One region of the Paenibacillus hodogayensis genome, then DNA from elsewhere that is predicted to be linked to it. Evidence: riboswitches for the same ligand, from Rfam matches in the RefSeq annotation. Region 1 holds a riboswitch; each other region holds the start of a gene.
What was found. A riboswitch is a leader RNA that binds a small molecule or an ion and turns the genes downstream of it on or off. The one in region 1 is predicted to bind cyclic di-GMP.

Region 1 (4,864 bases):
TCGACGCCGGCGTTGGCGTTGCGGCCGAGGCTATGTAGGATTATGATGGCGTTGCCGGCACCGAGTCCGTCTTGGAACCACCTCCCGAATTCGTATTGCGCCGTTCGTAGGCGCTCGGCTCTGCCCGTCCCCGCGGGTGCGGAAAGGCGCATGGTCGGCGTTGTAAAGGCAAAGCGATAGAACTGATTGCAGTATAGTACGAAAAACTATACATTTTCTCAACAAGCCGAAAAAAGCCCTGGATGCGGATGTCCGGGGCTTGGCCTATTGTGATGAATGATTCGGCTTCTTACTGGCGTTATCGGGATGTTAATAAACTTTGGCTGCCGTATATTTTGCGGCATCCTTGATCATGGCGAAAGCTGTAGCGCTGCCGTTCAGGCCGGCATCGACCGTCGTATCGATGATGACCCAGCTTCCGTTCAAGTACACTTCGTTCCAGGCGTGATAGGCGGTCACATATTCCGTCGTGCCCATAACGAGCTTGGCCGGAATTCCCGTGCTGCGGAGCATCCCGGCGAACAAGGCTGCATAGCCGTAGCAAATATCTGTTTTCGTCAGCAGGGTACGGTCGATTTGCGGGATATATTCGGCAGGAACGTTGGCCGCGAGCTCAGCGTCGTACTTCACGTTGTCGATCACGTATTGATAAAGCGCCTGCACCTTCTCGCCATCCGTCGTTGCATTTTTTATCAATTCCTTCGCGATCCGGACCGTTTCGCGGGCTTCGCTCCAATTGACGTTTTGCACCGAGTTCAGGTAGACGTTCGCGTTGTCGGTCAGCGCCAGTTTAACGACGGTCTCGCCGACGACTTGATATTTCGTTCCGCTGATTTGCTCCAGTACGGTGACCGTATAGTCGCCGTTGCCCATCTGCAGGGGGAACGTCTCGGCGGGCACTCCGGCCTTCAATGTATAAGTATATTTATCAGTTCCTTTGGCAATCGTCAGTTTCGTTTTCACTTGCGGTTTGACGTCGTACCGGACAGTGACCGCTCCTTGTGCGAGCAGGTTCGTATCCAGCCATACTCCGATTTCCGCAGCCTGCGCCTTCGTCGCGACGAGCGCGGGGGCGAGGAGGAAAAGCGCCATAGCAAGCAGCACTAGTTTGCGCATGCTGAAAACTCCCTTCGGTGGCTAGGCTGCCATTTGACGGATCGTCAGGAAGGCCCTATAGCTTTGCGTCGCTGTCTTTCGACAGGTTTGCCATTATCGTGTTAGAGTCTGCTTTAAATCTATGGAGCTGTTGGAAGAGCGGTTGGGTTCCGAAGAACACAAAAAAAGCATGTTCGTTCGGTAGCTGGCTGCCATCTGACGGGAGTCAGGAAGGCCCTGTAGCTTTGCGTCGCTGTCTTTCGACAGGTTTGCCGTTATCGGGAAAAGCTTTTACAACTCAATTATATCAAATCCTTCGGGCAAATCAAGAGATATTTGGCCCGAAGGTCCTAGTAACTGGGAGATTGCAACCAAAACCTTCTTTCGATAGGATACATTGGTTCTCAATCGTCGAACTATTTGCTATTCTATAAGTTGAACGAAAGAACTTCTTGGAAAAGCGGAATGCAACGGTCTTCAAGCATTCGTTCAACTTATATAAAATTGCTGAAACCGCTATCTTGGTAGGACGATGTGCGGAATGGAACCGTAGAGCGCGGAAGAGTGTACGGGATCATAGTATTAGGAAAGGCAGTGAGGGAATGGGACAGTCGGCGAATAAGCTGGAAATGGAAGTGACGAAGAAACTGCAGATGGGCTATTTGCTGCATTTGCCGGAAGAGTACGATTCGGAGCCGGAGAAGCAGTGGCCGCTCCTCTTATTTTTGCACGGTTCGGGCGAGAGGGGCGATAACCTTGATAAGGTGAAAATTCATGGCATCCCCAAGATCGCTGAAAAAAATCCGGGTTTTCCGTTTATTGCCTTGTCCCCGCAATGTCCGCAAGGATCGAACTGGAGCAGGGAGCAGGAGACGGTGATTGTTTTGTTGGAGCGGATTACGCAGTCGTTCCGGGTCGATCCGAAGCGGATTTACTTGACGGGTCTCAGTATGGGCGGATACGGAACGTGGCGTCTTGCATGCGATTATCCCGATAAATTCGCGGCAATCGCCCCGGTCTGCGGCGGGGGCGAACCGTACCGCGCCAAAAGCCTGGTCCATCTGCCGATATGGGCGTTTCACGGCGCGAAAGACTCGGTCGTATCGATTCGGGAATCCGAGAATATGGTTAACCCGATCCAGGCGCTGGGGGGAAATGCGAAACTGACGGTATACCCGGATACGGATCATAACAGCTGGACGGAAACGTACGATAACCCCGAGCTATATGAATGGCTGTTAAGCCATCGGCTAGCCTGACCGGGAAGCCGCAGCGACGAGGCTATCCTGGCAGGCGGCGGGAACGGGACTCGCTTTCCTTCCGGTCGTTCAAGCAAGGATTTGTCTAAAGACTGCCGTAAATTGGCAGTCTTTTTGCATTGCGGCATGTAATGCAAGTTCCTCTTCACGACTCCGGCTTTAAAACAATTGCTGAAAGTCGGGATCGAGTGCATAATGCGATTGCGCGCGTTCTTTGCATTTTTGATAGAGGCGGGTGCGCTGCTCGACCGGCGTGTCGGCGACAAGCCGGCATAGTCGTTGAAACCTTTCTTTCGGCAATTCGTCTAAGTATTCGACAAATAAATGCGGGTACGTCTGTACATAGGCTTTCATGCGCAGAGCCGCGCCGGCGACCGCAGTCATAATGGCTTTGCCGTTCTCCATCGCTTCGATCCGATAGCGGTTGGCCAGCACGTAATCCAGAATGGCTGGCCGGACAAGCTGCTTGTTGACTTTGACCACCTCCCACAAATACTGCACGAACGGCTCATTGAACGTTTCGGGCATGACTTGCTCTAGCTCCAGCTCCATATCTTTGCGGATGTGGAACCGATTCAGGCAGGCGATCTTGCGAGCCTTCACTTTATCGGTCCGGAGCAGATAGCCGATCTCCCGCAGCTTCTCGTACGCTTCCTTGGGCTGCTCGGCTTTCATATCCGCCACGGCAAGCTGCATGTCTGCCTGCAAGCCTTCGCGGATAGCCGACGTATGCCGCACGAGAATACAGTTCAGCATATGGGCCGCGATGTAGGGCTTGTACCGGCGGCGAAGCATAACCAGCAAGGCGGCGAGCAGCGCTCCGCCGAGGATGGCGGCAGCTTGCTCCAGCAACGTACCGGCGAAGTAGAAGGCCGCGGCCGCAAGCACGACAACGCCGAGCATATCGAGCCACGGTCCGGGGCGGCTTCTGGTCGCGGCATAGTCGGCAATGGCGGTCCGCTTGCCCCGAGAATCGCAGGCCGGGCAGCGGTCGGCCTGCAATATGGAATAAGCGCCGCAGCGTCCGCACTTTCGCAGCCGCTCGAAGGCGGTGGCGGTGACCGGGCTTTTGCGCAATTGGACAGCCTGTCTAACGGTCATGCGGCACCTCCGCCGCATTCAGACGGTCGATCAGCGCAGCGTCCATCTGCTCGTGCGTCATCGCCTTTCGTTTACAGCTCCAGAAGAAGACCCACCTGGCCAGCACGAATAGGGCGGCGACGGCAAGCAGGCTGTACGTTATCATGGGATCACCCTCCTGTCGGAATGAACACGATTGGAAACTATCGCAATGCGCAAAGGGGTCTTCAAGTATGGCAGATATATAGCAGATATATATTAGTAGAGATATAAAAAGAGATTGCTATAAGGTTTATGAAAATAGTAAATTTATTGAGTAATATACTTTATATTGTACTCTGTGCATGGACGCTTTGACTACTCCAGCGAATCCGGAGGTGCGAACGATGATCTATAAACCGATGCCGCTTCGGCGGTACGCGTTTTTGTTATTATGCGGAATAATGGTGCTGACGCTCCTGGCCTCCTCGCGGGCGGGGGCTGCCGGGGCGGAGCAGAAGATGGACGCGGTTCTGGCAATGGACGCGAGCACGTCCATGAATGACAGCGACAGGAACAAGGTCGCCAACGAGGCGATGAAAATGTTCGTCGACATGGCCTCGGTGCAAGGCGATAAAATCGGGCTGCTTTCCTACACCGATCAGGTCGTCCGCGAGAAGGCGCTGCTGAAGATCAGCTCGCCGAAAGACAAGGACGAGCTCAAAGCTTTTATCGATCAGTTGTCCCGCGGACCGTATACCGATATTGCCGTCGGCGTGGCCGAAGCGGTGAATATTTTGGAGAAGGGCCGAGAGCCCGACCGTCACCCGCTGATCGTGCTGCTCTCCGACGGCAACAACTCGCTTAACGCCGGACGGACGCAGGCGCAGTCCGATGCCGAGCTGCAGGCTGCGGTGAAGAAGGCGAAGGAGCTGGGCATTCCGATCTACACAATCGGCTTGAATGCCGACGGACAGCTCGGCAAGGAAACGCTGGAGGGCATCTCCCGCGAAACCGGCGGCAAGCTGTTCATAACCAGCACGGCGGATACGCTGCCGCAAATATTAAGCGAAATTTTCGCCAACCATCTCAAGCTGAAGGTGGTGCCTCTGACCGATCTGACGGCAAACGGCGACTATCAGCAGGTCAAGATCGCCATTCCGAACGGCAACGTGATGGAGGCGAACGTATCGATCATTTCCGGCAAGCCGGTAGAGGTCAAGCTGTTCGATCCTTCGGGCCAGGAGCGCAAAGTTCCGTCGGATGGGGTTGTCTATTCGCAATCGAGAACCTACTCGCTCCTCAAGCTGCTCAAGCCGCCGCAAGGCGACTGGACCTTGCATGTAAAAGGCGTCAGCCAGGATAAAATCAACATCAATCTCGTCTACAACTACGATCTGGAGCTGGTCATGGCGCCGATCCCCGCCAAAGCCAAGGCGAAAGACACGATC
Region 2 (4,864 bases), on a different contig from region 1:
CGGATGTGCATATTCAACGTCTCCTGAAATGCTCATTTCCATGCGTGTTGTTTTGGGGCTGGGATCGGCATTTTTAATGCCGCTATCCATGTCAATCGTTCCCGTTTTATTTGAAGGGAAAGAACGTACAAGGGCCATGATGCTGTGGGGAACTGTTAATATGATAGGAATTCCATTGGGGCCGATCGTCGGGGGGCTGCTGTTAAAGCATTTTGAATGGGGATCCGTATTCCTGATTAACGTTCCATTTGTTATTGTGGGTCTATTTTCCATTGCATTTCTTATGCCGGAGTCGCGAAGTGCCGATGCACCAAAAATTGATTATTTGGGCATCCTAACATCCGGTATTGGTCTGGGCGCCATTACTTATGCTTTTATTAAAGCCGGAGAAACAAGCTTAACACATTCATCCGTAGTGACTACGTTCTTGATTGGACTTGTTATCCTGATCGGGTTTATTGTATGGCAACACCAAACGAAGCATCCGCTCATCCAGCTCTCGTTATTCCGTTCTTCAAGCTTTACATGGGGAACTATTTTGTCAACGGTTGTGAATTTCGCTATGTTTGGATTGCTCTTTTCGCTGCCGCTGTTTTTTCAGGCTATTCAAGGTTCCGACACACTGGGAACCGGCCTACGGCTTCTGCCCTTAGTTGGCGGCTTAATTGTAGGCGCTCAGGTTGCCGACAGTATCGCAGAGAAGCTGGGGAGAAAATATCTTGTCGCACTTGGCTTCTTGGTTATGGCGATCGGGATTTCCGTCGGATCACTGACCGGCCTGGAAAGTTCTTACCTATTCGTTGCCTTTTGGATCGCGATTACAGGTATTGGCCTCGGGCTTTCCCTTCCCACATCCATGGATGCGGCCCTTGGTGCTTTATCTGCCGAACGAAGCGGAGTCGGTTCTGCTTTGATTATGGCATTGAGACAAGTTGGCGGAACGATCGGTATCGCTATTCTGGGAACCATCATCAATAATATCTACATGAAGAATCTTGACCTTCCCTCCTTTTCGGCAGATGTCGTAGAAAAGGTTGAACATGGTGTATCTGTCGGTGTAGCGGTAGCTAACCAAATGCAGTCGGACTCGCTGCTTCATGCCGTCAGAAATGCCTTTATTACTGGCATGGGCTCCATGTTGTTGGTTTGTGCAGGGATCGCATGTGTCGGTGTCATTCTATCCTTGATTTTTCTCCCCAGGAAGGATTCTGAACGGTCGCAAGTCAAGGAAGGAACCCTGTTGTAGCTATTCACAGTGGGAGTAACTATGAAGGTGGCAAAACTGACCGTAAGGCAGTGACGCCAAGCCACGGATCTTCTCACTATTAAAGTGATGACTGCCGGGCTACCTAATTTGCCAAACACGGCCTATAGGTCGTGTTTTGTTATATCCCAAGCATAAGCGTTGCAATTTGATTGACTTGCATCTGGATGACCAGATAGATCGACCAACATACGAGCTCGCCCCTTGTGTTGGGGCTGAACGACGGGTATAATGTGATTAATCAATTACTAACGAAAGGAGCTTGCTATGGTTAGGTCGAAAGGACAGGACCGCAAGGAGGAAATCCTTGAGGCAGGTTTGGAGGTATTCGCCGAGCGCGGATACTATAACACCACGACAGCCCTTATCGCAGAGAAAGCCGGGATTTCTCAACCGTATGTGTTTCGTTTCTTTACGACGAAGGAGGAACTGTTCATCGCCGTTTTGAATCGAGCGTTTGACCGGATCCTCCAAGCGTTTAAAAATGTCGAGTCGAGTCCGGAGCAACTGGACAACGACATGACCAAAGCCTATGAAGAATTGTCGGTCCAATATCCCAATGAGATCGCTTTGCAGGTGATCGGTATTGGCATCACTGAAGAAACAATCCGGACGGCAACCAAAGAGGGGTTATCCCGCATCAGAGCTTATGTCCTGGAAGAGTTTAAAGCAGCAGGCATACCCGATGCAGAAAAAAACGCAACGACTTTTATCGCGATGGGCATGATGTGCAACATTTCGTACTTTTTGGATCTTCCCGAGCTGTTTGCGTTCAACAAAAATAAATAACCGTCCGAGGGTTATTTATTTTGCAACAAAAGTAATTGATTAATCAATATCTATCTGCGGGTCGTTTCCATTGATGGGAGTGATATCCCGGGTGCAGGAGTCATTCAGGAGCAAACTCTTCCTATCGGAGCAAAGGCAATCATTAGAAAAAATTAAGAGAAGATTAACATATATTTTATTTTTGTCCTCTAAAATGTATCGTACGTAGTTGTACATGTATATCTCCAAGTAGCAACGATTCGAAAATGAATTGGACGTATCTCTGTCGCTTGCAGAAATGAAAGGATGTAATTATGTATCAAGGAAAGCTACGAAAAATCACCCTAATACTGTTAGCCTTATACACCATTTTGACCTTCTATTTTATGTATATAGGCTTCAACAGAGCTTCTTTTCTTCAAAATGCTAGCATGCGATACAGTCTAATACCTGAAGGGATTCCTTTACACTTTCCAATGGGAAAGGACTTTCGACTTTGGTTTTTTGAGTTGGGCAACTTTGTAGCATTCATCCCTTTTGGAATGGTCATCCCACTTCTGTATCGTTGTCAGTTCATTCGATTTATAACCTTATTTGTTCTGTCTATTACGATCCTTGAAATTGTACAAATGCTTTCCCGTTTAGGATCCTTTGATATTGACGATATCATAATTAATACATTAGGGGCGGCGGTAGGATTTTGGGCACAGCGGTTAGTGCGCCGTGATCGTGATAAATGTAAAGGGATCTATCGAATCGTCTTAACGGCCATTGTACTTTCGATTGGAGTCATTGCTATTGTTGGTGGTATTAATGATTATTTGGAAAAGGGAGGCGGTGAAGTCGTAGCCCTGAATGAACTTGCCTTAAAAGATGGGTCTGTGCTGTGGGATGAAACCCTCTTAAGCTTTACTTCAACCCGAAAAAAAGTGGAGCCTCAAATCAATGTATACAGTAGAAAAAATACAAGAACTAACGAGTTTACGTATCTTTTAAATGGCAAATATACAAGAATAGCAGGCAATGCCGCAATACCAGATGATGTCATCAACAGTGCAAGCAATGAGAGAAGTGACATCATGTTTATTGCAGATGGCAACGAAATTTATTCATTGGGTTTATCGGCTAACAGTGAATCGAATCAGCTTACGTTTCAAATCCCTTTAAACGGAGCAAATGAACTTACCATTAAATTAAGGAATGATGACCCAAATCCGACTACCAATGTCGTGATGTGGGACATTACGCTTACAGAAGTAAACAAGGGACAAATGATTATAAATCGTATTAAAGAAAAAGCAAGATCGTTATTCTAAATGCAAAAGTCAGATCGTTTATTGACATTGATCGATCGTTCGATTATATTTTGAGAATGAAAACTAAATCGGAAAGCAAAGTGAACCTTATTTATCAGGCTACGATTGAGCTTCTCAATGAAAGCGGCCTTTCTGAAATTTCCATATCCAAAATTGCTAAAAGGGCGAATATCTCTTCTTCGATCATTTATTTTTATTTTGAAAGCAAAGAGGATATGCTGATCAAATTGTATTTTCTGCTCAAGGATCAAATGCACCAGCTCATGTTCCATGGTGTAACAGAGAGTACGCCCGTAAAAGCGGGGTTTGAGAATATTCTGCGAAATTATTCAAATTATATCTTACATCATAAGGACAGTTTTTTGTTAATGGAACAGTTTATCGGCTCACCCTTTATACGTAAAAACTGCAAGGATCAAAATGGCGGCGTGTTTAAGCCGATGTACCCTTTGTTTGAAAGGGGAATTAAAGAAGGCTTGTTTAAGGATTTGGAAACGAATCTATTGGTTACATACTCCTGTATGCCTTTTGTCGAAATGGGAAAAGAGTATTTAAACGGGACGTATGAGTTCAGTTCAATAAATATTGAGAAAATGATTCAAATGAGCTGGGATGCTATTAAAGTATAATCAGCTCTTTCATTTCATTTAAATTGATCGATCGTTCGATATATTTTTTAACGTATTTTGATCGATCGTTCGATAAATTTTAGGGGGTGGTTTTCATTTTTGCAATCGAATTTTCAAGGTCCGGATTCTCGTAGGGGGAGAGGTAATCCAAAAGAAGAAACTAGCTTTCAAACAATAGATTCGACACAAAGGGGAACAATTCTTACATGAAGAACTACAACTGGATTATTTACTTGCTTGCATTGGGCGCAACCGTGGTCGGTACGGCCGAATCCATTATTACAGGTATTCTGGACATGGTTGCCACTGATATAAATGTCTCTATTGGCTTGGCTGGACAATTGGTTGCCATGTATTCTATAGCCTACGCGGTAGGAACGCCGATTCTGATCGCACTCACTTCAAAAATAGATCGGAAAAAGCTGCTGTTCCTGGCACTTCTTATCTTCCTTATCGGTAATGTCATCGCTGTCCTGAGCCCTAACTTTACTATATTGATGATATCCCGTGCTATTTTGGGTGTGAGCGCGGGGGTGTTCGCGGTAGTGGCTTTGGGGATCGCCGCACAAATTGCTCCTCCAGAGAAAAGAGGAAGTGCGATTGGCACGATCTTGATGGGTACGAGTCTTGCGCTCGTTGTCGGCCTTCCTGTTGGAACCTTAATCGGTGAATATATGGGGTGGCGCTGGATCTTCGCGATTCTTGGAATGATCACCTTCATTCCTATTATTGCGATTGTAAAAGCAATACCTGAAATGTCTGGACAAGAAACGATTCCTTTATCCAAGCAATTGGCTGTTCTCAAAGATTTCAAAGTAATCAGCGGCTTGTTAGCTTCCTTGTTTTTTATTACCGGTTATTCCGTTGTTTCCACATACATTGCGCCG
Region 3 (4,864 bases), on a different contig from region 1:
CGCGCCGCGGCCGCCAGCCTCGTTCAACGTCGTCATCGTCGCCGGGTCCACGCGCGGCGCGTCCAGCTCCGGATCGCCCCCGGTCGCTACTTCATAGAATGAACGGATCAGCTCGCCGCGTCGGAACGCATGCCCTTCGGCCGCGACGAATGCATTGACGATGAACGCTTTCGTCTGCCGGCGCTGCGAAATGCCGCACAGCTTGCGACCGTTTACGCTGACGTCGTATTCCCCGGGACAGTAGGAGCCCGCCACTTCTCCCTTGAACGCCTCCATCCCGAGCTTGTCCAAGCTTTCGCGGATCAGCGCGTACATCAGCTCGAAGTCTTCCTTGAACTCCAGACGGCCGTCCGGATTCGGCATGACGATCGAGATATTGACGATCCCCGGATCGAGCGATACCGCTGCGCCTCCCGAGTTGCGCACCCCGACCTGGTAGCCTTGCATCTTCAGCCATTCGATCGCCCGGTCGGCGTGAGGCAGCCTCCGGTCGCGAAGACCGAGCACGATAGCCTTCTCGTGACGCCATATATGGACGAACGGAACTGCGCCCTCGCCGACTTTGCGGCACAGCAGCTCGTCATACGCAAACGGAAACAAAATATCGCCTACCAGCGTGTTGTCGCCGGAATTCTGAATGTAAAAAGGAGACGGTATCCGTCCACTCATGTCTCTCATCTCCCCTACTCGCGATTTCGCGAAAATCAGTAAGAGAATACCATGAAAATGGATTTAGTTCAACGCCGCGGGTCCCCGGACGAGGCCGCCACTCTACCCTACGACGGGATAACCCTCTTCGCCTTTACGAATCGCTCCTTCCAGCGCGTGTCCAGCTCCGATACGATAACGCCGATGCCGGTCCGGTATGTGTGCAAGATTTTATTGTCGCCCACATAGACGGCCACGTGCCCGATCCGCTCCACCCCCGTGTTGTTTTTGCGCTTGGGCGTCGTAAAAAACAGCAAATCTCCTTTGCGCAATCCGTCCAGCCCGACTTCCGTACCCACATCGCTCTGCTGGCGCGAGTTGCGCGGCAGCTTGATGCCGTTTTGCCCGAAGATGAAATTCATGAAGGACGAGCAATCGAACGTATCCGTTTGACCGAGCGACGCGCCGAAATCGTACGGCGTCCCCATGTACTGCATGCCCAGCAGCGCCACCGCATCGGCACGCCGCTCCCAATTGGCCGCCCCTTCTCCGGCCGGCATATACTTGTAATGCGGGTAGTTGCCGTTGGAATCTTGCTCGCCGGCCAGCGGGTCGTCTTCATTCTCGGCGGTAATAATCGCCGTTTGCGTCTTTTCGTTCCACTGCACTTTGTACCCGAGCGATTGCGCGGCCAGACGAAGCGGCACGTAAGTCGTTCCTTTGTAATTGAGGCTCGACGGAAGCTCCGTGTCGCCGTCGGCGTAAGGCTTGTCCGAGCTGTAGGTCTGCCCTCCGACGATCCAGCGGAACGGCACGGCGTCCAGTTCGACCTTCATCGTCCCGGAAGCGAGCGCGATTTGCGTCATAAACGAAAGTCCGGCCAACCCTGTCAATGTATAAGCGATCCATTTGCGCATCGAGCTTCTCCTCCGCTGCGTTGATTGGTGATCTTATAACGGTTCGGATCGACTGGCGGGTTTCGGGCAGTGAGTCAATTGGTACATATAACCAAAAAGCGCTTGGGGCGCAGGGTTATTTTATATACATAAACGTATATTATATTAAAAAATATTTGACAAAGCGGCGCCGATCTTTCAATATGAAAGAAAAGGCAGCTTACAAACTCGATCAGGGAGATGTCATCGTCATGAAACTACTCGGAATATCCGGAACGATCATCGGAGCAAAGACCGGCATTGCCGTCCAAAGCGTGCTGGAAGAAGCCAAGAAGCTCCATCCGGAGCTGGAAACGGAGCTTCTCGATCTGAAGCAATACAATGTGCAATTTTGCGACGGACGCGATCCGTCCGCCTACGACGGCGATACGCGGACGGTTATCGATAAAGTGAACGAAGCCGACTTTTACGTCATCGGCACGCCCATATTTCAAGCTTCCCTGTCCGGCCCGTTGAAAAATTTGTTCGATCTCATTCCCGTAACGGCTCTCACCAAAAAAGTCGTCGGCTTCGTCGCCACCGGCGGGACGTTCCAGCATTACCTCGTTATCGAAAACCAGCTCAAGCCGATCGCCGGCTATTTCCGCTCCTATGTGGCGCCGAGCTATGTGTATTTGCACGACAGCCACTTCAACGAGCGCCGGGAAATCGTCGATCCTGACGTGACGGACCGGATCGGACGGCTCGCGCAGGAGCTTCTGCATATGCATACCCGCCTGAACGGTTAAAACGAACGCGGCAGGCGGCGCGAAAGGGGGACACAACCGATGAAGCTGAGCGTGACCGATGCGGCCGTGTTTTGTTTTTCCAAGGAATGGGGCTTTCGCGAGGGCGAGCATATTCGCGTATACGTCCGCTATGCGGGCGGAGGTGAAGACCCGTACGCTCTCGGCATTATGAGCGGCAAGCCGATGGATGCCGGCCTGGAATCGAAGGCCGGAGGAATGACGTTTTTTATGGAAGAAACGGATCTGTGGTATTTGGAGGAGCGCGATTTGACGCTGGACGCCAAAGGCGAAGATATTTTTTTCCATCTGTCCGATTTAAGCTAGGCGCTTCGGAAGGTGGATGGGAAGAGACGCTCGGTGTTGTCGCCGGCGTCTCTTTTTTGGCATGTCCTTTATATTAGGCCGCAAGCGGCGGCATCCCGGAGAGGCAAAAAAAGCTCCGCATATGACATGCGAAGCTTGTCTGTAATGATCTATGCCGTTAGCGCGTCCGCTTGGACGAGACGCGTTCCTGCAGCAGCCGATACAGTTGAATGACCGAATCCTGATTTTTGTTGAACCGGAACGAAATTTTCGTTTCCCCTTGCCAATAAAAAATAAACAGGTTGTTTTTGCGGCCGATGACCAGCTCCACTTCCCATTTCGAATCCGTCAGCCGGTATTTGTCTTTGTTGAAAAACAGCTTGGGCCCGTCGGGCGTTTCATACATACCGAAAAAATCGTCGCCCAGTTTCAAATAAAAGCCGCGCTCGGTCGAGTCGAGCCTTTCTTCCATGACGCTATCGCTCCTTTGCTTCCGTTCGTTAGCATTCTTTATGCGAGCTTTCCCGTTCCCCGCAAAAAACAAAGCCCGAACAACAAAAAAACTTCAATCGGTTCGTTCGGCAGCTGGCTGGCATCGTTTTCGGTCAAGGCGACCTACGACTTTAGCCCCTTTAGCTTTGCGTCCCCAGCTTTCGCTAGGTTTGCCATTATCGGGAAATTTCCTGAAGTTTCGACGGCTATCAATCGACTCCTATTCATAGGATAATAGAGGACCTTGCTCTATACATCCTACTTTGTACCTATCTTTCAACCAGTACCATGCCTTTATACATAGCTCAAAAGCGTCACAAAACAACCGGACGGCAAACCGCCCGGTTGTTTCTGCTTCGCATTTTCATTGAACGAGCGCGGTCGTGACTCCGATCGAGGATTAATGCTCCTGATGCGGCTCTTTGATGACGAGCACGGGAATATTCGCATGCTGCACGACATGATGACTGACGCTGCCGAGGAACCATTCCTTGATCGTATTCAAGCCTCTGCTGCCGATGACGATCAGATCCGCCCCGGTTTCGGAGGCGCACTCCAAGATCGATTCGGCCGCATCCCCCTGCAGAAGCGTATACGTCACGCCCGGCAAATCGGTTACGCGAGCCTTCGCTTCGTCCAGCAGCTGCTCGGAGCTGGTCATTTCTTCGAGATCGGTAACGACAGGTGCGACAACCATCGCCTCGCCAACGATAAAATTCGGGTATTGAAACGCATGGGCCACCGTCAAATGCGCCCCGGGCGTCGCGCGGACCAGGCTTACCGCCCGATCCAAAGCCGATTGGGATTGCGGAGAGCCGTCATAAGCGACGAGTACGTGTTGGAACGGCATGGTCGAACACCTCTTCTATACGAAATTAGGTTTCTGCCTACAGTATATCATTTGCACCTTTATTATTCATACCCTTGTCTGACCGGTTTGAACCACCGGCATAGCGCGCGAAAAGCCGGACGCTCCTTGTGAGAAAGCCATTACTTGCCGGGAAAGATTTGGTATAATAAATAAGTCAGACTTCTGTTTGAAAAGAGCATCCATTCCTAAGAATGACCTTGCCAATCGAACATTTCCCAACGGGAACTTGTTTTGAATAGCGAAGTCGTTCCCTCACCTCATTTCACTTCGCATTTCCTTGAAATCCATTCGTTCAGCATATATAGACCAAGAATAAGGGAGTAATCCGATGAAAACGAACAGCAAGCACACCCCCGCGACGGCACCAAAAACCACACGATCCGCCAGCCAAGCCGCATTCGGCTCCGAAAGCGCGGCCAAGCCTGCCTTCGGAACGGGAGCCTCCTGGATCACGGCTCAGCGGACGATGGGCAACCGTGCGGTCGGCCGCATGCTCGAACAAACCGTTATGCGTCGCGCGGAGCCTCTCATGCCTATCTCTACGGCATCGAATACGGCCGTTCAAAGACTGATGAGCGAGGACAGCTTCAAGAAGCTGACAAAGGTGGATTACCGGATTCGCTCTAAAATCAAACCGGTGGACAAAGCTCTGGCCAAATACAACGCCACCGACAAATCCGATTATGTGAAAAGAGACGCGCTGCTTGATGACATACGCATGCACTGCGAAAACTACCTGGCCCATCCGAAAGCGCATCCCGACCGGATCGCGGGGGTTCAAACGCTGCTTGGACAAATCGACCGCGAGAAGGAAGTCTACGTCCCGTTGGCCGAAGCATCCGCAGCAGCAGATCCGAAAACAAGGT
Region 4 (4,864 bases), on a different contig from region 1:
CCCACTTTACCGGGGCTGTAAATCTTCAAATTGACCGGTATACGCCGAACAAGCCTTTGAAAACCGCATGACGGATCCAAAGACTTCTATAAGATCGAGCCCGTCGGGGACGATTTGCATCTGTAGCATCATGACGTGGCGGAGACTGGCGGGCGGTCCGTCCCGCTCTCATTGTTCCGGCATCGCATTTGCCTTTACGCTTGCCGCCTGCTCTGCCCGCCTGCGGTATTCCCGCGGCGAAAGACCGAGTTTGCGTTTGAAGATGGCGTGAAAATGCTTCATGTCCTTAAAGCCTGATTTTTCGGCGATTTCATAGATTTTCCCGCCCGTCGTGCGGAGCAGCTCGCAGCACCGCTCGATTTGCAGGGAATGGACATAATCCGTATACGTCTGGCCTGTCGCCTTCTTGATCAGACGGTTAAACTGGCGTTTTCCGATATGGATTTTCGTCGAAATGTCCGTCAGCGACAAAGGGTTTTGGACATGCTGCCGAATAAGCCGGGTAGCCGCCTCCATACGCGAATCGTCGCCGGCGAATGTGCCGCGGTTCTCCTCGTCCAACGAGCGAACCAGCGTCAGCAGCAGCTGGATGATATACGTTACGATCATCAGCCCCCGATTTTCCCGCCTTAACGCATATTCCTGGTGCAGTCTCAGCATCAGTCTTCCGGCCTCGTCCGCCATCGGCCCTTCCGTTCGCAGCCAAGTGGTCCTGCTGCGAATCGCGAGCAGGGCGTCGGCCTTCTCGGCCGGCAGCAGCAACGAGTGGCTGTCGATGATCCGATCGAACAGCTCGAGGCTGAACACGCAGTTGTATACGATCAACGGCTTCGCAGCCGCATCCGCCGGCCGGAACACGTGGGAGACGCCGACCGGTATGTAGAACAGATCGCCCTTGCCCGCAGGCACGACCTGGTCGTCTATATAATGAAACCCTTTTCCTTCCTCGACATAAGCCATCTCCACAAAATCGTGGGAATGCTCCTGAAGAGCGAACGTTTCCCTCGCTCTGTTGACGTACACGGGAAAATCAAAGTCGAATAACGACTGCCCGCGTACAGCCTCGACCGGTCTTTTGATCGTCATTTCGTCCTCCGCTTTGCCTGAGACAGCATGTCCGCATCCCCCGCCATCCCTATGCAGGAATAAGCGATAGAAGTTGTTTTCGACTCCTTATATCGCCGGAACAATGTCAGTATACCCCCTTGCGCGCATACGAAACAAGCCTTCGCGGCAGCCGCGAAGGCCTTAGGTCGAGATAAACGGACTGTCAGGAGGTTAATAAGCCGTTCCGCTTCAAGGAAGTGGAAAGCAGGCTGGCTTTGCTGATGAGATCGCGGAACGAGAAGGAGAAAAAATCGGGCTCCCGCAGACCGGATACGAATCCGACCGTAGTCGACACGGGAATGTGCTCGATAACGAGAGGCTCCCGCAGCGCTTCCAGAAGCTGCTGAAGCTCGCCCTCCGGGCGAACCGTCAAGATGACGAACTCGTCGCCCGCATAGCGGCACAAATAATCGTCAGCCGTTGCCAGGGAGAGCAGCCGGTCGGCGTACCCTTTGATCATATCGTCGCCGACCGGGTGACCGTATCGTTTATTGATTTCGCCGAAGTTGTTCAGATCGACGAACAGCAGGTGAAACCATTCGTGTTTGCGCAGCATCTCCTTGCCGACCGCCTGCACATAGCCCGGACGGAACAGGCCGGTGAGCGGGTCCTGCAGCTCGCTCAGCTGAATCCGGATCGTATCGCGGGTTATGATCCCGCACACCCGATTTCCATCGGAGACCAGCAGCCGCTCGATGCGAAGCCGCTCCATCGTGCCGAGCGCATCCCATATAAAATGGTCCTGATGCACGCTCATCGGATTGGGCGTCATCGCATCGGCGACAATCCGGTTCGGATGGGTTTGCCTGACGTCGCGGGAGGTGACGATTCCTATGATCGTCCCGTGGTCCTGTACGACAAGGGAACCGATCTCCAGCTTCGCCATCAGCTCGGATGCATGTCTTACGCTTTTGTCCGACGACACGGTCCGGATCGGGGAAGTCATCAGCTCGCCCACCTTCACGACAGTTCGACCTCCCGCTGGACCATCACCTCGATTTTCAGCTCGGACCGGATGACCATCGTATCGCTGATCAATCGATCCGCCTCCTCCAGTACGATGTTGATCAGCACGTCCTTATCCAGCATTTGCAAAAGCGAATTGCGGATAAGCACCGCCTCCACCTTCGGATGGTCGATCATCATAATCGTGAACTGCTCCGGCGAGAGCGCCTCAGCCATGCGTCTGACGGCTTCCGGTCCGATGGGTGCCCTGCGGCCGATCACGAGCAGATCCTGCATCGGCGGAACTTCGAACTCGGACATTTTTAACGATAAAGTGGCCCTGCGGGAATAAATACGTTTCTGATTCATGGTGAGTATACTCCTTAAGCCAATCAGTTCCCCTTCCAGGAGGAGTGCTCGTAGAATAACGTTCCTTCCACGGCAAGCTGCTCCAGGTTAAGCGGGATCGGATTGCGCAGCAATTGATCCGGCAAGCTGAGAAATTGCCGAACGTAAAATTCGTCGAACTGAATGCCGCTTTGTACGGCCAACTCTTCTTTCGCCTGTTCGACCGACATTCCTTTTTTGTAAGGCCGGTCGGAAATCATGGCATCGAACGCATCGATAATCGAGCACATGCGGGCAAGAACCGGAATTTCCTCGCCCTGCAGCCCCATCGGATACCCGCGGCCGTCCCACCGTTCGTGATGGTGCTTGACGATATCCAGCAGCCGTCCGTCCGTCATCTGTTCCTCGATCAGCAGCTTTTCGCCCCATTCCGGATGCGTTCTCATGGTATCCCATTCGCTCCGGTCTAGCTTGGACGATTTTTGCAAAATAGAGCCGTCGATCATGATTTTACCGACGTCGTGGACAAAACAGCCTACAATGAAAGCCTGCCGGTCGTCTTGATCCGACAATTGATGGAACGATGTCCAGCAATGGGCCAAAGATCCTACCCGCATAACGTGCTCAAGCGTCTCCCTGTCTTTATCCGACAATCGAATCAATAGACGGGTGATCGCGCTCAACATAATAAATCCCCCTTTTCGGCATAAAGCGATTTCAGGTTCGAATGTGGCCTTGTAAATACGGGAGATCCGATCAACAAAAAAAGCCCTCATCAAATCGAGGGCGCCCGTCTCACAATTCGGCGACCTGGCTGGCGTGATGTAACGAAAGTTACACGGTAGCCCCAATGGTTTTGCGACCTTATCTTTCGATAAGTGTGCCTTTGGATTCGTTTATGAACACGATTTTGATACTATCAACCTATTGCTTTTTAGTTGTATAATCCGATAGTTCGATTGTAACCGATTTGTATTTTTTTGTCACGATTGTTTGCGAAAGTTGTCGATCTGTCGCCTAAAAATAAAAGCCCCGGGCCCGCCGCAGCAGAACCCGAAGCCCAAGCTTTCCAAACCGGACAAACCGGCACTTTCATGCTATCCGGCTTTAACCTTTCATACGGAACGAATACACGTCGGCGTCCTTCAGCCGGAAGCGGAGACGGATCGGCCGGCCTTCCAGCCCGCGCAAGCTTGTTCCCGATGACCACACCACCGTCTCCTGCAGCGAATCGCCGTACAGAGGCTCCATATCGTCAAAGGACAATCCGTTCAGCGCGCGACCGGACTCGTCCGCGACCTCGACCTGCACCGAGCCGACCGCCGAGGTGGAGAAGTTCAGCTCCAGCCGTTCGCCGGTTGTAAGCAGCGGCTTCGTCGTCATCTCTCCGCCGGCGTAATCCGCCTGCACGGAAGCAAAACCGTGCTTTCTAACCGCTACGCGGCGCAGCCGCACGCTGTCGAAACGGTAATGCTCACCGATGTAGAAGGAGAACTCCGTATCGCTCTCCACACAGCCGTAAGCCGGCATGATGTTCCGGTCCGTCCAGTTGCGCTCGTCCAGGCCCGGCCGCACCCAGCCCTCCATAAACGTTCGGTCCCATGTCGTACCATCGCGACTCGTCATGAACACGGCGTCGCTGACGCCCCGCTCCCCGTGGCCGGCCACCCTTTTGCGTTCCGGCACGAAGCGCATCGGGAACGACAAGTACAGATGCTCGACCTGCGGGCACGGAATCGTCGCATTCGTATAAAAATGCTCCATCGGCGCTCCATACGAATACGTGTTGCGCCGCTGCGGCCCCCAGTGGATAAAATCGGAGGAAAGCGCGCTTTGCACGCCACGGATTCCGTCGGATGTAAAATAACGATTGTAGCAGCGGTATTGCCCGGCCTCGCCGTCCCAGAAGGCGATGTTCTGCGAATCGAACGCTCCGTCCGTCATGACGGGCTCATCCTGCAGCATCGACCAGCGGAGGCCATCCTCGGATCGCAGCGCATATAACGGCGATCGATTGTTCACGGTCTGGGCCGCATTGCCGATGCCGGCGACCGCCTTGTATGTTCCGGTCGTCGAGGCTTGGGCCGATCGGTCGCGGAACGGGGCGAAATTGTGCGCGAGCACCCCCTTCAGCACGATGTTGTTTCTCTTGGAGCCGGCAAACTCGACCAGACCAAGCTCGGGCTTGACGAAATGAATGCCGTCCTCACTTTCCGCATAACAGGTCACCTGCTCGTGGGAGTCGTCGGCAGCCGTATTGCCTCGATAATAAAGCCGTACCCTGCCTTCGTCCTGAATGACCGTAAAATAGCTGGTGTGCGGTCCTTCCCACGGTTCAGGGAACGTCAGCACCACTTCTTTCCGTTCCGGCGGGTGCATCGCAAGCCGGATTCCGCACCTCTCGGCAATCAGCCGGTCGTCCGTAAACATTTCGATTCTCGAACCGATGCGAATAGCATCCTCC

Region 2: it holds a riboswitch for cyclic di-GMP, as region 1 does, so the genes downstream of both, ABD796_RS29920 (TetR/AcrR family transcriptional regulator) here and ABD796_RS06490 (transglutaminase-like domain-containing protein) in region 1, are expected to answer to the same signal.
Region 3: it holds a riboswitch for cyclic di-GMP, as region 1 does, so the genes downstream of both, ABD796_RS04400 (hypothetical protein) here and ABD796_RS06490 (transglutaminase-like domain-containing protein) in region 1, are expected to answer to the same signal.
Region 4: it holds a riboswitch for cyclic di-GMP, as region 1 does, so the genes downstream of both, ABD796_RS20730 (HD-GYP domain-containing protein) here and ABD796_RS06490 (transglutaminase-like domain-containing protein) in region 1, are expected to answer to the same signal.

Annotation. Positions count from the first base shown of each region.
Region 1 is NZ_BAAAYO010000002.1:194,828-199,691, reverse strand. It holds gene ABD796_RS06490 (transglutaminase-like domain-containing protein) at 310-1,116, opposite strand; cyclic di-GMP riboswitch class I at 1,130-1,218, opposite strand; cyclic di-GMP riboswitch class I at 1,293-1,379, opposite strand; gene ABD796_RS06485 (carboxylesterase family protein) at 1,698-2,354, shown strand; gene ABD796_RS06480 (hypothetical protein) at 2,514-3,455, opposite strand; gene ABD796_RS06475 (hypothetical protein) at 3,445-3,600, opposite strand; gene ABD796_RS06470 (vWA domain-containing protein) at 3,821-4,864, shown strand, end outside.
Region 2 is NZ_BAAAYO010000014.1:421,877-426,740, reverse strand. It holds gene ABD796_RS29925 (MFS transporter) at 1-1,246, shown strand, start outside; cyclic di-GMP riboswitch class I at 1,266-1,353, shown strand; gene ABD796_RS29920 (TetR/AcrR family transcriptional regulator) at 1,532-2,053, shown strand; gene ABD796_RS29915 (VanZ family protein) at 2,347-3,348, shown strand; gene ABD796_RS29910 (TetR/AcrR family transcriptional regulator) at 3,429-3,977, shown strand; gene ABD796_RS29905 (MFS transporter) at 4,184-4,864, shown strand, end outside.
Region 3 is NZ_BAAAYO010000001.1:1,110,274-1,115,137, forward strand. It holds gene ABD796_RS04380 (lipoate--protein ligase family protein) at 1-669, opposite strand, end outside; gene ABD796_RS04385 (C40 family peptidase) at 777-1,565, opposite strand; gene ABD796_RS04390 (NADPH-dependent FMN reductase) at 1,796-2,332, shown strand; gene ABD796_RS04395 (HesB/YadR/YfhF family protein) at 2,372-2,656, shown strand; gene ABD796_RS04400 (hypothetical protein) at 2,814-3,107, opposite strand; cyclic di-GMP riboswitch class I at 3,213-3,312, opposite strand; gene ABD796_RS04405 (universal stress protein) at 3,528-3,977, opposite strand; gene ABD796_RS04410 (hypothetical protein) at 4,327-4,864, shown strand, end outside.
Region 4 is NZ_BAAAYO010000010.1:366,926-371,789, forward strand. It holds gene ABD796_RS20715 (helix-turn-helix domain-containing protein) at 169-1,086, opposite strand; gene ABD796_RS20720 (CBS domain-containing protein) at 1,271-2,071, opposite strand; gene ABD796_RS20725 (hypothetical protein) at 2,068-2,421, opposite strand; gene ABD796_RS20730 (HD-GYP domain-containing protein) at 2,445-3,086, opposite strand; cyclic di-GMP riboswitch class I at 3,202-3,295, opposite strand; gene ABD796_RS20735 (glycoside hydrolase family protein) at 3,508-4,864, opposite strand, start outside.